Regions from separate parts of the Brevundimonas sp. LF-1 genome, predicted to be linked through region 1. Evidence: predicted binding sites of a transcription regulator. Region 1 holds the regulator's gene; the other holds the start of a gene.

What was found. The regulator LexA, encoded in region 1, represses DNA repair genes until DNA is damaged. The targets are predictions, from matches to a motif close to ATGTTCNCNANNTGTTCT.
Region 2: V8F63_RS05685 (putative DNA modification/repair radical SAM protein) is a predicted target of LexA. The motif match lies at 2,131-2,148, and genes of this name have one in related genera.

Annotation. Positions count from the first base shown of each region.
Region 1 is NZ_CP146349.1:2,543,623-2,551,293, forward strand. It holds gene V8F63_RS14030 (hypothetical protein) at 1-752, shown strand, start outside; gene V8F63_RS14035 (autotransporter outer membrane beta-barrel domain-containing protein) at 779-2,110, shown strand; gene V8F63_RS14040 (hypothetical protein) at 2,228-3,343, shown strand; gene V8F63_RS14045 (S9 family peptidase) at 3,400-4,332, shown strand; gene lexA (transcriptional repressor LexA) at 4,488-5,192, shown strand; gene V8F63_RS14055 (ComEC/Rec2 family competence protein) at 5,361-6,977, opposite strand; gene V8F63_RS14060 (DUF4131 domain-containing protein) at 6,925-7,452, opposite strand; partial or broken gene gltX (glutamate--tRNA ligase) at 7,511-7,671, shown strand, end outside.
Region 2 is NZ_CP146349.1:1,067,510-1,075,180, forward strand. It holds rRNA gene V8F63_RS05670 (23S ribosomal RNA) at 1-1,332, shown strand, start outside; rRNA gene rrf (5S ribosomal RNA) at 1,415-1,529, shown strand; tRNA gene V8F63_RS05680 (tRNA-Met) at 1,587-1,663, shown strand; gene V8F63_RS05685 (putative DNA modification/repair radical SAM protein) at 2,149-3,390, shown strand; gene V8F63_RS05690 (UdgX family uracil-DNA binding protein) at 3,390-4,841, shown strand; gene V8F63_RS05695 (Ldh family oxidoreductase) at 4,892-5,920, shown strand; gene V8F63_RS05700 (dihydrodipicolinate synthase family protein) at 6,053-6,982, shown strand; gene V8F63_RS05705 (4-hydroxyproline epimerase) at 7,087-7,671, shown strand, end outside.

The DNA of each region.
Region 1 (7,671 bases):
ACGTCGACGCCAAGGCCGTGCAGATCGGCGGCACGGGGCAGGACGTGACGGTCGTCGGCGGCTTCCGCAACGAAGGCACCATCGTCTCGTCCGCCGTTTCCGCGAACAGCAGCACCGTCCTGGTCGGCAGCGGCGCTTCCTTGCCTACCATCTTCAACAGCGGCGCCATCCAGGGCTCCATCGCCACCTCCGACGCCGACACGGCGAGCGGCGTCCTGATCCAGAGCGGCGCCAACGTCGGCTCGATCTCGAACTCGGGCAACATCGCCGTGGCGGTGAACGGGTCCAAGGGTTCGGCCGTGGCGATCCGCGACGAATCCGGCACGCTTTCCACGATCAACAACACCGGTCGCATCATCGCCGTCGTCACGCCCGAAAAGGATGTCGAGCGCACCGGTTCCGCCATCGCCGTGGACGTCAGCGCCAATACGACCGGCGTGACCTTCGTCCAGGACGGCGTGGTCATCCCGGACAACAAGTTGCCTGATGCTGACGGCGACGGGGTGCCGGACGCCAATGAACCTGGGATCGTCGGCGACATCCGCTTCGGCTCCGGCGCCGACGTGCTGGATCTGCGCAACGGCACGGTGAACGGCGACATCTCGTTCGGGACCGGGGCCGACCGCCTGTCGATCAGCGGCGGAGCCGTGGTCAAGGGCAAGCTGTCGAACGACGACGGCCAGCTCGACATCGACATTTCCAAGGGGTCCTGGACGCTCAGCAGACCACCAGCCTGGATATCTCCAGCCTGAACGTCGGCAAAGACGGCAAGCTGATCGTGACCCTGGACGAGGCGACGGCCGACGAGTTCCGCTACAACGTGTCCGGCTCAGCCGACCTGGCGGGCGCCAGCAGCCTGGGCGTGCGCTTCAACTCCCTGATCGCAGCCGAGGGCACGACCAGCTTCAAGGTGATCAAGGCCGGCGATCTGAACGCTGGAGACCTGACGTCCGAGCAGTTGCAGTCCAATTCTCCGTACGCCTTTGTCGTCGAGATCGGCGACGTGACCGGCAACGAACTGTCGATCGACGCCCGCAGGATCACGGCCGAAGAGGCCAAGATGATCAACTCGGAAGCCGCCGCCTACGACGTGCTCTACGCCGGGCTGGCCGATAACGAGGTCATCCGCGCGGCCCTGCTGAACCAGACGGATCGGGAAGGCTTCTTCAACGTCTATCAGCAGCTGCTGCCCGAGCACTCGGGCGGCCCCCTGCTGTCGCTGGCCAGCGGCGTCGACGCCGTGACCCGCGCCCTGACCGGCCGCAACGCCGCGGCGACGCCGGGCGAAACCAGCGCCTGGGTTCAGGAGATCAACTTCTACGCCGACAAGGATAAGACGGACACCTACGGCTTCCGCTCGGAGGGCTTCGGCCTGGCGGGCGGCGTCGAGCGCGGCACCTCGATGGGCGCCTTTGGCCTGACCGCCGCCTTCACCTCGTCCGATCTGGAAGACCCGGAATCGGCCGCTGAAGAAGTGCTGTCGGCCAACCTGCTGGAACTGGGCCTTTATTGGCGAGCCCAAGGGCAGTATTGGTCGACCTGGGCGCGCGCGGCGGGCGGCTACGCCTCCTTCAGCGCGACGCGCAAACTGGTCGCCGAGGGCGTCAACCTGAAGAATGAGTCCGACTGGCACGGCTTCACCCTGGCCGCAGCGGGCGGGGCTTCTTACGAGCGTCACTTCGGTCGTGTTAACGTCCGCCCTGAAGCCTATGTCGAATACTTCTCGCTGAGCGAGGACGCCCGCTCCGAACGCGGTGGCGGCGACGGGTTCGACCTGGATATCGACGAGCGCGACGGCCACCTGTTCTCGGGCGTGGCGGCCGTCAACATCGGCTACGGCTTCGGCAAGGACGGCTGGATCCGCCCGGAAGTCCGTCTGGGCTGGCGTCAGAACTTCTCGGTCGACGCCGGGACCACCATCGCCCGCTTCGCCTCGGGCGGCGACGCCTTCACCCTGACGCCCGCCAGCATCGAAGGCGGCGGCCCGATCCTGGGCTTCCGTCTGAATGTGGGCAACGAGCTGGGGATGCTGGCCATCACCGGCGACGCCGAACTGCTGGAAGACTACGTCCGCTACACCCTGCTGCTGCGGGCCAGCTTCAAGTTCTGATTCTTCTTCGGGATTCGGATCAAAACGGGCCGTCGGATTCGTTCCGGCGGCCTTTTCCGTATCTTGTCGTCGCCTCGCGTCTTCCTATGATCCCTGTCAGTTCAGAGGGGGATTCATATGAACAAGTTCGCCTGGGCCGCCTGCGCCCTGATCCTTAGCGCCCACGCCCCGGCGCTGGCCCAAACGGTGCCGGCCCAGACGGCGCCGGCCGGTCAGACCGCCCTGCCCGCCGCCGACCGAGGCCTGTTCACGGCCCAGGACCTGTTTGGCATGGAGGTCGCCTCCGACGCCCAGATCAGCCCCGACGGCAGCCGGATCGCCTATGTCCGCCAGACGGCCGACATCATGACCGATCAGATGCGTCCGACCATCTGGCTGATTGACGTGAAGACGGGCCAGCACTCGCCGCTGGTCGCCTCGGCCGGCTCGCACCGCCAGCCGCGCTGGTCGCCGGATGGAACGCGCCTGTCCTACATCTCGAACGCCGAGGGCGGCGCGCCCCAACTGTTCGTGCGCTGGATGGCGTCGGGTGAATCGGTCCGCGTCACCAACCTGCCCAACACCCCGTCCAGCATAAGCTGGTCGCCCAACGGCGAGCAGTTGGCCTATTCGGTCCTGGTTCCCGGCGACAAGCCCAAGATCGGCTCGCCTTTGGCCAAACCGGAAGGCGCCAAATGGGCCCCGCCGCTGGAGATTATCGACACCGTATCCTATCGCTCGGACGGTCAGGGCTATCTCAAGCCCGGTTTCCGCCACGTCTTCGTCGTCGGCGCCCAAGGCGGCGGCGCGCGCCAACTGACTCACGGCGACTTCAATCACGGCGGCGGCCTGTCCTGGTCGGCTGATTCTCGCACCCTGTACCTCAGCGCCAACCGTCGCCCCGACTGGCAGCGCGAGGCCAATGACAGCGAAGTCTTCGCCCTGGACGTGCAGACGGGCGGCCTGACCGCCCTGACCAGCCGCGCCGGTCCCGACAACTCGCCCGTCGCCTCGCCCGACGGCCGCCGCATCGCCTATCTCGGCTATGACGACAAGCGGATGGGCTATCACAACACCCGCCTCTATGTGATGGACGCCGACGGCTCGAACAGCCGGGTGCTGACGGCGAACCTGGACCGGTCGGTCAAATCACCGGTGTGGAGCCGCGACGGCCGCTCGGTCTATGTCGCCTATGACGATCAGGGCCGCACCAAGGTCGCCCGCGTCTCGCTGGACGGCGTCGTCACCCCCTGATCGAAGACCTGACGGGCGACGATTTCGGCCGTCCCTACACCGGCGGCGACTTCACCGTGGCCGACGACGGCGCCATCGCCTTCACGCGCGGCACGCCCACACGCCCGGCCGACGTCCATGTGCTGAAGGGCGGCCGCAGCACCCAGCTGACGCGCCTCAACGCCGACTTCCTCAGCGCCCGCCGTCTGGGCGAGGTGCGCCGCATCCAGGTCGCCTCGTCTCACGACCAGCGCGCGGTCGAAAGCTGGCTCACCCTGCCGGCCGACTATGTCGAGGGGCAGCGCTATCCGTTGGTGCTGGAAATCCACGGCGGCCCGTTCGCCGCCTATGGCCCGCACTTCGCCACCGACAATCAGCTGTTCGCCGCTGCGGGCTACGCCGTGCTGTCGGTCAACCCGCGCGGTTCGACCTCCTATGGGGACGAGTTCGCCAACCTGATCCACCACAACTATCCGTCGAACGACTTTGACGACCTGATCAGCAGCGTGGACGCCGTCATCGCCCAGGGCGTCGCCGATCCCAACCGCCTGTTCGTCACCGGCGGCTCGGGCGGCGGGGTGCTGACCAGCTGGATCGTCGGCAAGACCGACCGCTTCAAGGCCGCCGTGGTCCAGAAGCCCGTCATCGACTGGGCCAGCTTCGTGCTGACGGCCGACAACCCGGCCTTCTTCGCCCGCTACTGGTTCGGCGAGTTCCCGTGGGAGAACCCGGAGGCCTATTGGCGCCGGTCGCCGCTGTCGCTGGTCGGCAACGTCAAGACCCCGACCATGGTCGTCGTCGGCGACGAGGATTACCGCACCCCGGTCAGCGAGTCGGAGCAGTACTACACCGCCCTGCAACTGCGCGGCGTCCCCACGGCCCTGGTGAAGATCCCCGGCGTCGGCCACAGCCTGGCCGTCCGTCCGTCCCAGAACGCGGCCCGCATGAACGCCATGATCGAATGGTTCGAGCGCTACAAGGACGGCGCTCCGGCGACGCCCGCCCGCTAAGGTCAGGTTCCGCCAGCCCTGAAGCCCGCGCCCGCCGTCGAACGGCAGGCGCGGGTTTCTGCTTTGAGGGCCTCAAGCGTGACGTTAGTTGACTTTTAACCAGAACACTTACAGAACATCACCAACGGTTCACGCCTTGTTCTGGATTCGCCGCCATGCTCACGAAGAAACAGCACGAACTCCTGATGTTCATTCATGAGCGCATCCGCGAGACGGGCGTTTCCCCGTCCTTCGACGAGATGAAGGAGGCGCTGGACCTGGCGTCCAAGTCGGGCATCCACCGCCTGATTACGGCGCTTGAGGAACGCGGCTTTATCCGCCGCCTGGCCCACCGCGCTCGCGCGCTGGAGGTCGTGAAGCTGCCGGAACAGGCGACGACCGCTGCTCCGGCCAAGGGGCGCGCTCCCTTCAAGCCCGACGTGATCGAGGGCGGCGGCCTGGGCCCGCGCCCGGCCGCGGCCGAGGCCGCCAATGACGTTCGTGACCTGCCCCTGTTGGGCAAGATCGCCGCCGGCACCCCGATCGCCGCCATCCAGCACGAACGCGAGCGCCTGCCGGTCCCGGAGTCCATGCTGGGCGCCGGCGAACACTACCTGTTGGAAATCGAAGGTGATTCCATGATCGAGGCCGGCATCCTCGACGGGGACACGGTCATCATCAAGCGGGTGGAGAGCGCCTCTTCCGGCGAAATCGTCGTCGCCTTGGTCGAGGGCGAAGAGGCCACGCTCAAGCGCCTGCGAAAGAAGGGCCAGTCCATCGCCCTGGAGCCCGCCAACAGCGCCTATGAGACCCGCATCTTCGGCCCTGATCAGGTTGAGGTTCAAGGCAAGCTGGTCGGCCTGCTGCGCCGGTATCACTGAGGCGCAGCCCTATAAACTCCGATCATCCCGGCCGACGCCGGGACCCAGTGCTTTGGCTTCAAACGGGGCCGTTTGATTGTCCCCTCGCCTCCTCTGGCCAGCGACAGCACGCGTATCTCTTACTAGATCCCGGCGTCCGCCGGGATGAGCGGGATTAAGAGACGGCGCCTATTCTGCTCCTCCACCGCTCCACGGTCGCCGTCCCCGCACTTCCGCCGCCCACAGGGCGCGCCAGCCGCCGGCGCCGTCGCGCCATAACTCCACCGAACCGCCGCGCGCATAGTCGGCGCCGTCCAGCACCAGCCGCCCTTGGCACGACGACGGCAGGGTTGTGATCACGGCGCGCACGCTGATCACCTGCGCGCTACGGCACATCTGATCCAGCTGCTCGGGCGTCGGCGCCGCCTTGCCCCACCACAGCGCCAGCGGCCCCGGTTCGCCGTCCGGCGCGCAGTAGGAACGCTTGCAGGTCCAGCCCTCGGGCGACCGTGCGACCGGCTCCAGCCCTCGACGCCGGGACCAAAGGTCGCTGGCGAATTGGCGCACTGCCGGCCGCACCACGACCGCGTCGCTTTCGAGCCGATAGGCCGCATTCGCTCCACCATCGCCGATCCAGATATCCGGCGGGGCCGGGCGCGGCCAGATCAGCACAGCCGCCGCAAACGGCAAGCCCAGAAACCGCCACGGCCCCCGCCACAGGCACATGAACAATATGCCCAGAAAGGCGACCGGCAGGGCGGCCGCAGGAGCGCTGGGGATCGCCTTCACGGCGCCCGGCAGACTGGCCGCCCAGTGTCCGATCATCAGCATGGCGTCGACTGACTGACCCGCCACCCACAGGAAGGGCGCGCCCAGTCCCAAAGGCTCCAGCGCTGCGCCCAGCGCCAGGGCGGGCATCATGACGAAATCCGCCAGCGGCGCCGTCGCCATATTGGCGATCAGCCCGTAGACGGCCGTGCGATTGAAGTGCTGCATGGCGAACGGTCCGGTCGCCATGCCCGCCACCAGGCTGGCGGCGCAGGCGGCCATCAGCCAACTGGTCAACCGCTGCGCGGCGACGATAGGCCAGGGCGCGGCGAACTCGCGGATACGGCGCGGCCAGACCTCGACAAGCGCCACCAGCGCCGCTGTCGCCGCGAACGACATCTGGAACCCGGGCGTCACGACGGCCTCTGGCCGCAGCAAGAGCACGGCAAAAGCCGCCGCCGACAGGGCCCGCATGGTCACCGCCTGCCGATCCGTCAGGATCGCCAGAAAGGCGATCGACGCGGTAATCGCGGCGCGCTCGGCCGGCGGCGGCGCGCCCGAGATGACGAGATAGGTCCCCACCGCGATCAACCCTGCGATCGCCGCGGCCTTCTTGCCCGAGACGCGCAGCGCCAGCCACGGCCACGCCGCAACGAGAAGGCGGGCGGCAAAGAAGACAAAGCCGCCCACGACCGCCATATGCAGGCCCGAGATCGACAGGATGTGCGCCAGCCCGGAATCGCGCATGGCGTCCAGATCCGGATCCTGAATCCATGTTTCGTGACCGGTCGTCATGGCCGCCGCCACCCCGCCGGTCCGCTCGCCCAGACGCGCCACGATCCGCTCAGCCAGAGTATAGCGAACCGCATTGACCTTCATCGTCGCCCTTACCCGCCACGGGGGCGGGGCGAGCACCGCCGGACGGGTCGGGCCCAGGGCGAACAGGGTCCCGCCCATCCCCTTGAAATAGGCGTTGCGGCCGAAGTCATAGGCGCCCGGGCTGGCGGGCGGCGGCGGCGGGTTCAGGATGCCGAACACCCGGATCGGCGCGCCCGGTGGCGGCGGCGCCCTTCACCGTCACGCGCAGCCGCTCGGGCGTTTGCTCAGGCGTCAGGCCCCGCACGCGCACCGGCGCCACCACGACACGCGCCCCGTTCTGACCGGACGAGTCCACGTCTATGACCCAGCCCTCGACCTGGGTGGGCGCCATGTCCGCAGGCGCGATCGGCGCCGCCACAGCCTCTGTTCTCAGCTTGGCCACCGCCAGTCCGCCCGCGAAGCAGGCCAGCATCAGCAGGATCAGGGTCGCCCAACGCGGCGCGCCTCTGACCCGACCGATGATCCAGACGCCGACCAGGACGGCGGCGCCCAGCACCAGCGGCCAGGTCGCCGGCTCGCCCTTCAGAGCGAAGTAGGCCGCGCACCCGGCGCCGAAGCAGACGGACGACCATAGCGGCCAGCGTTCGGCCTGCGCCCGCGCGTCGGCGAGCAAGCTGGCAAATAACCGGGCCATAAGGGTTCGCTTCCCCACAGGCGGGCGTATAAGACCCTGCCCTATGGATGCTGCCTCTATGACCTCCCCTTCATCGACCGTCGTCACCCGCTTCGCCCCCTCGCCCACAGGCTACCTGCATATCGGCGGGGCGAGAACCGCGTTATTCAACTGGCTTTACGCCAAGGGACGCGGCGGCAAATTCCTGATCCGCATCGAGGATACCGACCGCGAGCGGTC
Region 2 (7,671 bases), 1.5 Mb from region 1:
GCATAAGTCGTCGGGGCTTATTGGATTGTTCCCGGCGGTGGCGTCGTCCCTGGAAATAACTCCAGCAGAGACCGTACCCGAAACCGACACAGGTGGTCAGGTAGAGCATACCAAGGCGCTTGAGAGAACTGTGCTGAAGGAACTCGGCAAATTGCACGCGTAACTTCGGAATAAGCGTGACTCACCCTGGGCAACCAGGACTGAGTGGCACAAGCCAGGGGGTAGCGACTGTTTAGCAAAAACATAGGGCTCTGCGAAGCATCAATGCGACGTATAGGGTCTGACGCCTGCCCGGTGCCTGAAGGTTAAAGGGAGGAGTGAAAGCTCCGAACTGAAGCCCAGGTAAACGGCGGCCGTAACTATAACGGTCCTAAGGTAGCGAAATTCCTTGTCGGGTAAGTTCCGACCTGCACGAATGGCGTAACGACTTCCCCACTGTCTCCAGCACAGGCTCAGTGAAATTGAATTCCCCGTGAAGATGCGGGGTTCCCGCGGTCAGACGGAAAGACCCTATGAACCTTTACTATAGCTTCGCCTTGGCGTTAGCGACCGTATGTGTAGGATAGGTGGGAGGCTATGAAGCCGGGGCGCCAGCTCTGGTGGAGCCATCCTTGAAATACCACCCTTACTGTCGTTGACGTCTAACCGAGGGCCGTTATCCGGTCCCGGGACATGGCGTGGTGGGTAGTTTGACTGGGGCGGTCGCCTCCCAAAGTGTAACGGAGGCGCGCGATGGTTAGCTCAGACCGGTCGGAAATCGGTCGTCGAGTGCAATGGCATAAGCTAGCCTGACTGCGAGACTGACAAGTCGAGCAGAGACGAAAGTCGGCCATAGTGATCCGGTGGTCCCGCGTGGAAGGGCCATCGCTCAACGGATAAAAGGTACTCTAGGGATAACAGGCTGATTTTGCCCAAGAGTCCATATCGACGGCAAAGTTTGGCACCTCGATGTCGGCTCATCACATCCTGGGGCTGGAGCAGGTCCCAAGGGTACGGCTGTTCGCCGTTTAAAGTGGTACGTGAGCTGGGTTCAGAACGTCGTGAGACAGTTTGGTCCCTATCTGCCGTGGGTGTTCGAAGCTTGAGAGGATCTGTCCCTAGTACGAGAGGACCGGGATGGACATACCTCTGGTGGACCTGTCGTGGCGCCAGCCGCGCAGCAGGGTAGCTAAGTATGGAATAGATAACCGCTGAAAGCATCTAAGCGGGAAACTAACCTCAAAACAAGGCTTCGCTGAGGATCGTGGAAGACTACCACGTTGATAGGCCAGGTGTGGAAGCGCGGTGACGTGTGAAGCTTACTGGTACTAATAATCCGATCGGCTTGATCGTTTCTCAGCAAAACTCATTCGATTTTTACTTGTCGAAAACAAAAAACGATATCTTCTCATTTCATTCGTGTGTGTCGGGTTGACCTGGTGGCTCTGTCGGAGGTTCCCCACCCGATCCCATTCCGAACTCGGTCGTTAAGCCCTCCAGAGCCGATGGTACTTCGTCTTAAGGCGCGGGAGAGTAGGTCGCCGCCGGGTCTACCCGACACACATGAATGATATCTCGAACCCTTCTTCCTTTACTCACCGCCTTGCCGCGGGATGGAGCAGCCCGGTAGCTCGTCAGGCTCATAACCTGAAGGTCGCAGGTTCAAATCCTGCTCCCGCACCCAAATACAAAAGCCCCCGAAGCTGATGCTCCGGGGGTTTTTGCTGATCCATGCCCTCTCTCGACCCGACAGGCTCGATCACAGGGCAACGCCGCAGGGCTATCTGGGCGTCGGTGGGACGTCGGCTTGGTTTAGCAGTGCAGAACGACCATTCCTGGCGCTGTGGCATCATTCGTTCTGGCGACGGGCATGGAGGCGATCGCTGCGACGGTGTTGCACGGAGACCGCGTGGCGACGGATTGAGTTCTGACGGCCGCGGTTGGATCGATTTCGGCTCTGAGGTCGGCCAAGCGAGCTTTGGGCCCTGCCGCGTTCGACGGCTCGTCGGGCGAAGCCGGTCAGTCAGAGCGGGGCCAAACTTTTTCAATCACCTGTGACAAGGCGGCGCTTTTCCTTGGCGAGGCGGCGCTGCGACGAGTCTTGCGCTCGACCAAAAAAGCGCTGCGGTGACGCTGGACCTGATCTGATGTGGAACATATCATGAACTCATGGCTCAGATCGATCTTCGACGAAAGCTGGCGGTTCTGGCGGACGCCGCCAAATACGACGCCTCTTGCGCCTCGTCCGGCACCACGAAGCGCAACTCCCTTGGCGGGCGCGGGATCGGCTCGACGGAGGGCATGGGCATTTGTCACGCCTATACGCCCGACGGTCGGTGCGTCAGCCTGTTGAAGATTCTGCTGACCAACTTCTGCATTTACGACTGCGCCTATTGCATCAACCGGGTGTCGTCGAATGTCGAGCGGGCGCGCTTCACGGTGCAGGAGGTCGTCGACCTGACCTTGGCCTTCTACAAGCGCAACTACATCGAAGGGTTGTTCCTGTCGTCCGGCGTGATCCGCAACGGCGACTATACGATGGAACAGCTGGTCGAGGTCGCGCGGCGCCTGCGCGAGGATCATTACTTTCGCGGCTATATCCACCTGAAGCTGATCCCAGAGGCGGACGCGCGGCTGGTGGAGCTGGCGGGCCTCTATGCCGACCGACTGTCCGCCAATATCGAGCTGCCACGCGACGAGGCCCTGGGCCGTCTAGCCCCCGAGAAGGACGCGCGGACGATCCGCAAGGCGATGGGGCAGGTGCGGCTGAAGCTGGAAGAGGCCAAGCCGGAAAAGCGGGACCGTAAGCGCCCGCCCGCCTTCGCCCCGGCCGGTCAATCGACCCAGTTGATCGTCGGCGCCGACGGCGCGCCGGACACGGAGATCATGGCCCGCAGCGCCGCCCTTTACGGCGGCTATGGCTTGCGCCGGGTCTATTATTCGGCCTTCAGCCCCATTCCCGACGGCTCGAGCCTGCTGCCCCCGACCAAGCCGCCGCTGATGCGTGAACACAGGCTCTATCAGGCCGACTGGCTGATGCGTTTCTACGGCTTCACTGCGCCCGAGATCGGGGAGGGGACCGACGAGGGCATGCTGGATCTGGCCGTCGATCCCAAGCTGGCCTGGGCGCTGCGGCGCCGCGAAGCCTTCCCTGTCGACGTGAACCGGGCGGCGCGCGAAACCCTGCTGCGAGTGCCGGGCCTGGGGGTGAAGGCGGTGGACCGCATCCTGTCCGTGCGGCGGCATCGCACTTTGCGGCTGGAGGATGTGGGTCGGCTGACGCGGTCGATCGAGGCGGTGCGGCCGTGGATCACGGCGCTGGATTGGACGCCCGGCGGTCTGACGGACGCGGCCGACCTGCGCGCGCGCCTGGCGCCGCAGCGCAAGCCCGAGCAGTTGAGCCTGTTCTGATGCGCACGGCGGTCCTGGCCGATCCGTTGGATTTCGACGGCTGGCGCAAGGCGGCGCGGCGGCTGCGGCTGGCCGACATCGAGCCGGGCCGGGTGAAGTTCGCCGTGGGCGCGACTGGGGGCGGCCTGTTCGACGAGGGCGGCACCCTGCCTGAGGTCGAAGGCGCTTTCACCGCGCCGCGCGCGTTCTTGGAAACGGCGGCGCAACTGATCCAGCATCGGTCCGAGGATCGCTTCGACCTGATGTATCGCCTGCTGTGGCGGCTGAAGGATCAGCCGAACCTGATGGCCGTCCTGTCCGACCGGGACGTGGCCGAGGCGGCGGATCGGGTGAAGGCGGTGCGCCGCGCCGCCCACAAGATGAAGGCCTTCGTGCGCTTTCGACAGGCGCAAGACGAGGCGGGCGAGCGCTGGGTCGCGTGGTTCGAGCCCGCCCATCGGGTGCTGCAGGCGACGGCGCCCTTCTTCGCGCGCCGGTACAGCGCCATGCGGTGGTCGATCCTGACGCCGGACGGGGCGGCGCACTGGGACGGAACGCTTCTGACCTTCGGCCCGCCCGCCGATCAGTCCCAGGCGCCCGCCGAGGACGCGGTGGAGGATTTCTGGCGCACCTACTACGCCTCGACCTTCAATCCGGCGCGGCTGCGGCCTCAGGCGATGCGGTCGGAAATGCCCAAGCGTTACTGGAAGAACCTGCCCGAGGCGGCGTTGATCCCGGAACTCACCGCCGCCGCGTCGGTTCGCACGGAGGCCATGGTGAACCAGCCCGCGCCCACGCCCAATGACCGGTTCCAGCGCGTTCGCGCGCCGTCGGTGGATCGCGCGGCGACGGATGATCTGGTCCCCGACAGTCTGGACGAGCTGGCGCGCGGCGTTCAGGGCTGCCGCCGCTGTCCGCTGTGGCGCGACGCCACCCAGGGCGTTTGCGGGGAGGGACCGAAGCGTGCGGCCTTGATGGTCGTGGGAGAACAGCCGGGCGATCAGGAGGACCTGGCCGGTCGGCCCTTCGTCGGCCCCGCCGGGCGTCTTCTGGATGCGGCGTTCCAAGAGGCGGGACTTGATCGCGGCGAGCTCTACCTCACCAATGCGGTCAAGCATTTCAAGCATGAGCCGCGCGGCAAGCGTCGGCTGCACAAGACGCCCAATGCGGGGGAGGTACAGGTCTGCCGCTGGTGGCTGGATCATGAACGGCGCCTTGTCAGGCCGGAGCTGATCCTGGCTCTGGGCGCGACGGCGGGGCTGGCGGTGCTGGGGAGAAAGCCCGCCGTCCAGGCCGAACGCGGCCGCGTGCTCACGACCGAGGACGGCGCGCGGGTGCTGCTGACGGTGCACCCGTCCTACCTGCTGCGCCTGCCCGATCCGGCGTTGCGCGCCGAGGAACGAAGGCGTTTTCTGGCTGACCTAGCCGTCGCCAGGCACGCGCTTAAGAGAACGGACGCCAAACGGGCTTGAAGTTTTTGCCCGCGCCCATATCGTATACGATTGTGCTGCGGGAGAGCGATATGAGCGTGTTTGAGGCCCAGGAAACGGTCGCCTTGTCGATTGACGAGGTGTTCGCCCTATCGCGACGGGTGCTGACGGGGGCGGGGCTGTCGGTTCCGCACGCCGAGGCGGTGGCGCGGGCCATCACGGCGGGCGAGCGGGACGAGTGCGCCTCGCACGGGCTTTATCGTCTCCCCGGCTGTGTGATGACGATCCGCTCGGGCAAGATGTCGCTGGACGCCGAGCCGGTCATCACCGACGCCTCGCCCGCCCTGGTGCGCGCCGACGCCCGTTACGCCTATTCCCTGCTGGCCTTTGAACGCGCCGCCCCGCTGTTGGCGCAGAAGGCCAAGGAGGTCGGGGTGGCGGCGCTGGTCATCAACAACTGCTTCCATTTCTCGGCCCTGTGGCCCGAGATCGAACACCTGACCGGCATGGGCGTGGCGGCCCTGGCCATGACCCCCAGCCATTCGTGGGTGGCGCCCGCGGGCGGCAAGCGCGGCCTTCTGGGCACCAATCCGATCGCCTTCGGCTGGCCGCGTCCGGGGCCGCACCCCTATGTCTTCGACTTCGCCACCAGCGCCATCGCGCGCGGCGACATGGCGCTGCACGACATCGCCGGCAAGTCGATCCCCGAGGGCTGGGGCGTCGACGCCGAGGGGCGGCCGACGACCGATGCGCGCGCGGCTTTGGACGGCGCCATGCTGACCTTCGGCGGGCACAAGGGCTCGGCCCTGTCGACCATGATCGAGCTGATGGCGGGCCCGTTGATCGGCGACCTGACCAGCCGCGAATCGATGGCCTTCGACGACGGCGCCAGGGCGGCGCCCATGCATGGCGAACTGATCCTGGCGTTTGATCCGGACCTGATGGGCGGCGGAGATCCCGAAGCCAACGCGGCGCGGGCCGAGGCCCTGTTCGCGGCCTTCGCCGACCAGGGCGCGCGCCTGCCGTCGCAGCGCCGGTACGAGGCCCGCGCGCGCAGCCTGGCCAACGGCGTGCGCACCCCCAAAGTCCTGTACGACCAGATCATGGCCCTTGGGTTCTGACCCGAGGCGGCCAAGCCGACCAGCAGGCGTGAGAGCGGATTTTTAAAGGTCTTCCAGGGCCTTGATCGGTCACCGCTTCCGGCTTAATCATATACTGTATACGAAATAAGCAAGCTCGGGAGGGAGCAGCACATGGCGGGAATGAAGTTGGATTGGACCGGGGTGATTCCGGCGGCCACCACGCAGTTCAATGAGACCCTGGGGGTCGATTTCGACTCCACCCAAAAGGTTCTGGACGGCCTGATCCGTGATGGCGTCGACGCCATCATCGTCATGGGCACCGTGGGCGAGAACAACTCGCTGGAGCCTGAAGAAAAGCGCGCTGTCCTGAAGGCGGCGGTCGAGGTCGTGGACGGCCGGGTGCCGATCATCACCGGGGTCAGCGAACTGACCACGGCGCGGGCCGAGGCCTACGCCAAGGACGCCGAAGACATCGGGGTGGACGCCCTGATGGTGCTGCCGGCCATGGTCTATGTGCCGACGCCGGCGGAGCTCGAGGCGCACTTCCGCGCCGTGGCGGCCGCCAGCGGCCTGCCCAACATGCTGTACAACAACCCGCTGATGTATCGTCAGACGCTGAACAACGACGACCTGCGCCGCCTGTCGGACGTGCCGAACATCGTCGCCCTGAAGGAAAGCGCCCCGGACTCGCGCCGCATCACCGACATCTTCAACGAGCTGGGCGACCGCTACTCGGTCATGGTCGGCCTGGACGACGTGGCGCTGGAAGGCATGATCCTGGGCGCCAAGGGCTGGGTCTCGGGCCTGACCAACGCCTTCCCCGAAGAGTCGGTGGCCCTGGTCAAGGCGGTTCAGGTCGGCGACATCGCCCGCGCCCTTGAGATCTATCGCTGGTTCATGCCGCTGCTTCACCTGGATTCGGTTGCGGATCTGGTCCAGTCGATCAAACTGTCCGAGATGATCATGGGTCGCGGTCACGAACGGGTCCGCATGCCGCGCATGCCGCTGGCCGGCGCCCGCCGCGCCGAGGTCATCGCCATGGTCGAAAAGGCGGCGGAAACGCGCCCGATCGGCTCGGGCAAGGCCACCAAGATCACCTGATCGGGAGCCCAGATGCGCGACGTCTTTTTCTGCATCGACGGTCATACCGCCGGCAACCCGGTTCGCCTGGTCGCCGGCGGCGCGCCCTGTTGTCAGGGGCCAGCATGGCCGAGCGGCGGCTCGACTTCCTGAGCCGCTACGACTGGATCCGCACCTCCTTGTGTTTCGAGCCGCGCGGCCACGACATGATGAGCGGAGGCTTCCTGTATCCGCCGACCCTGCCGGATGCGGACGCGGGCATCCTGTTCATCGAGACCAGCGGCTGCCTGCCCATGTGCGGCCACGGGACGATCGGCATGATCACCTTCGGGCTGGAGCATGGCCTGATCCGGCCGCGCACGCCGGGCCGGCTGAAGATCGAGGTCCCTGCGGGCGTTCTGGACATCGCCTATGAGACTGAGGGCGATAAGGTGACCTCGGTGCGCATCCGCAACGTGCCGGCCTATCTGGCGGCGCAAGGCATCGAGATCGACGTGCCGGGCCTCGGCCCGCTCAGCGTCGATGTGTCTTACGGCGGCAACTACTACGCCATCGTCGAACCGCAGGGCGCCTACACCGGCCTGGACGACCTGGGCGCCAGCCGCATCATCGAACTGAGCGGTCTGGTGCGCGAACGGGTGCGGGCGGCCTTCCATCCGGTGCACCCGGACGAGCCTTCGATCAACGGCGTCAGCCACGTGCTGTGGGCC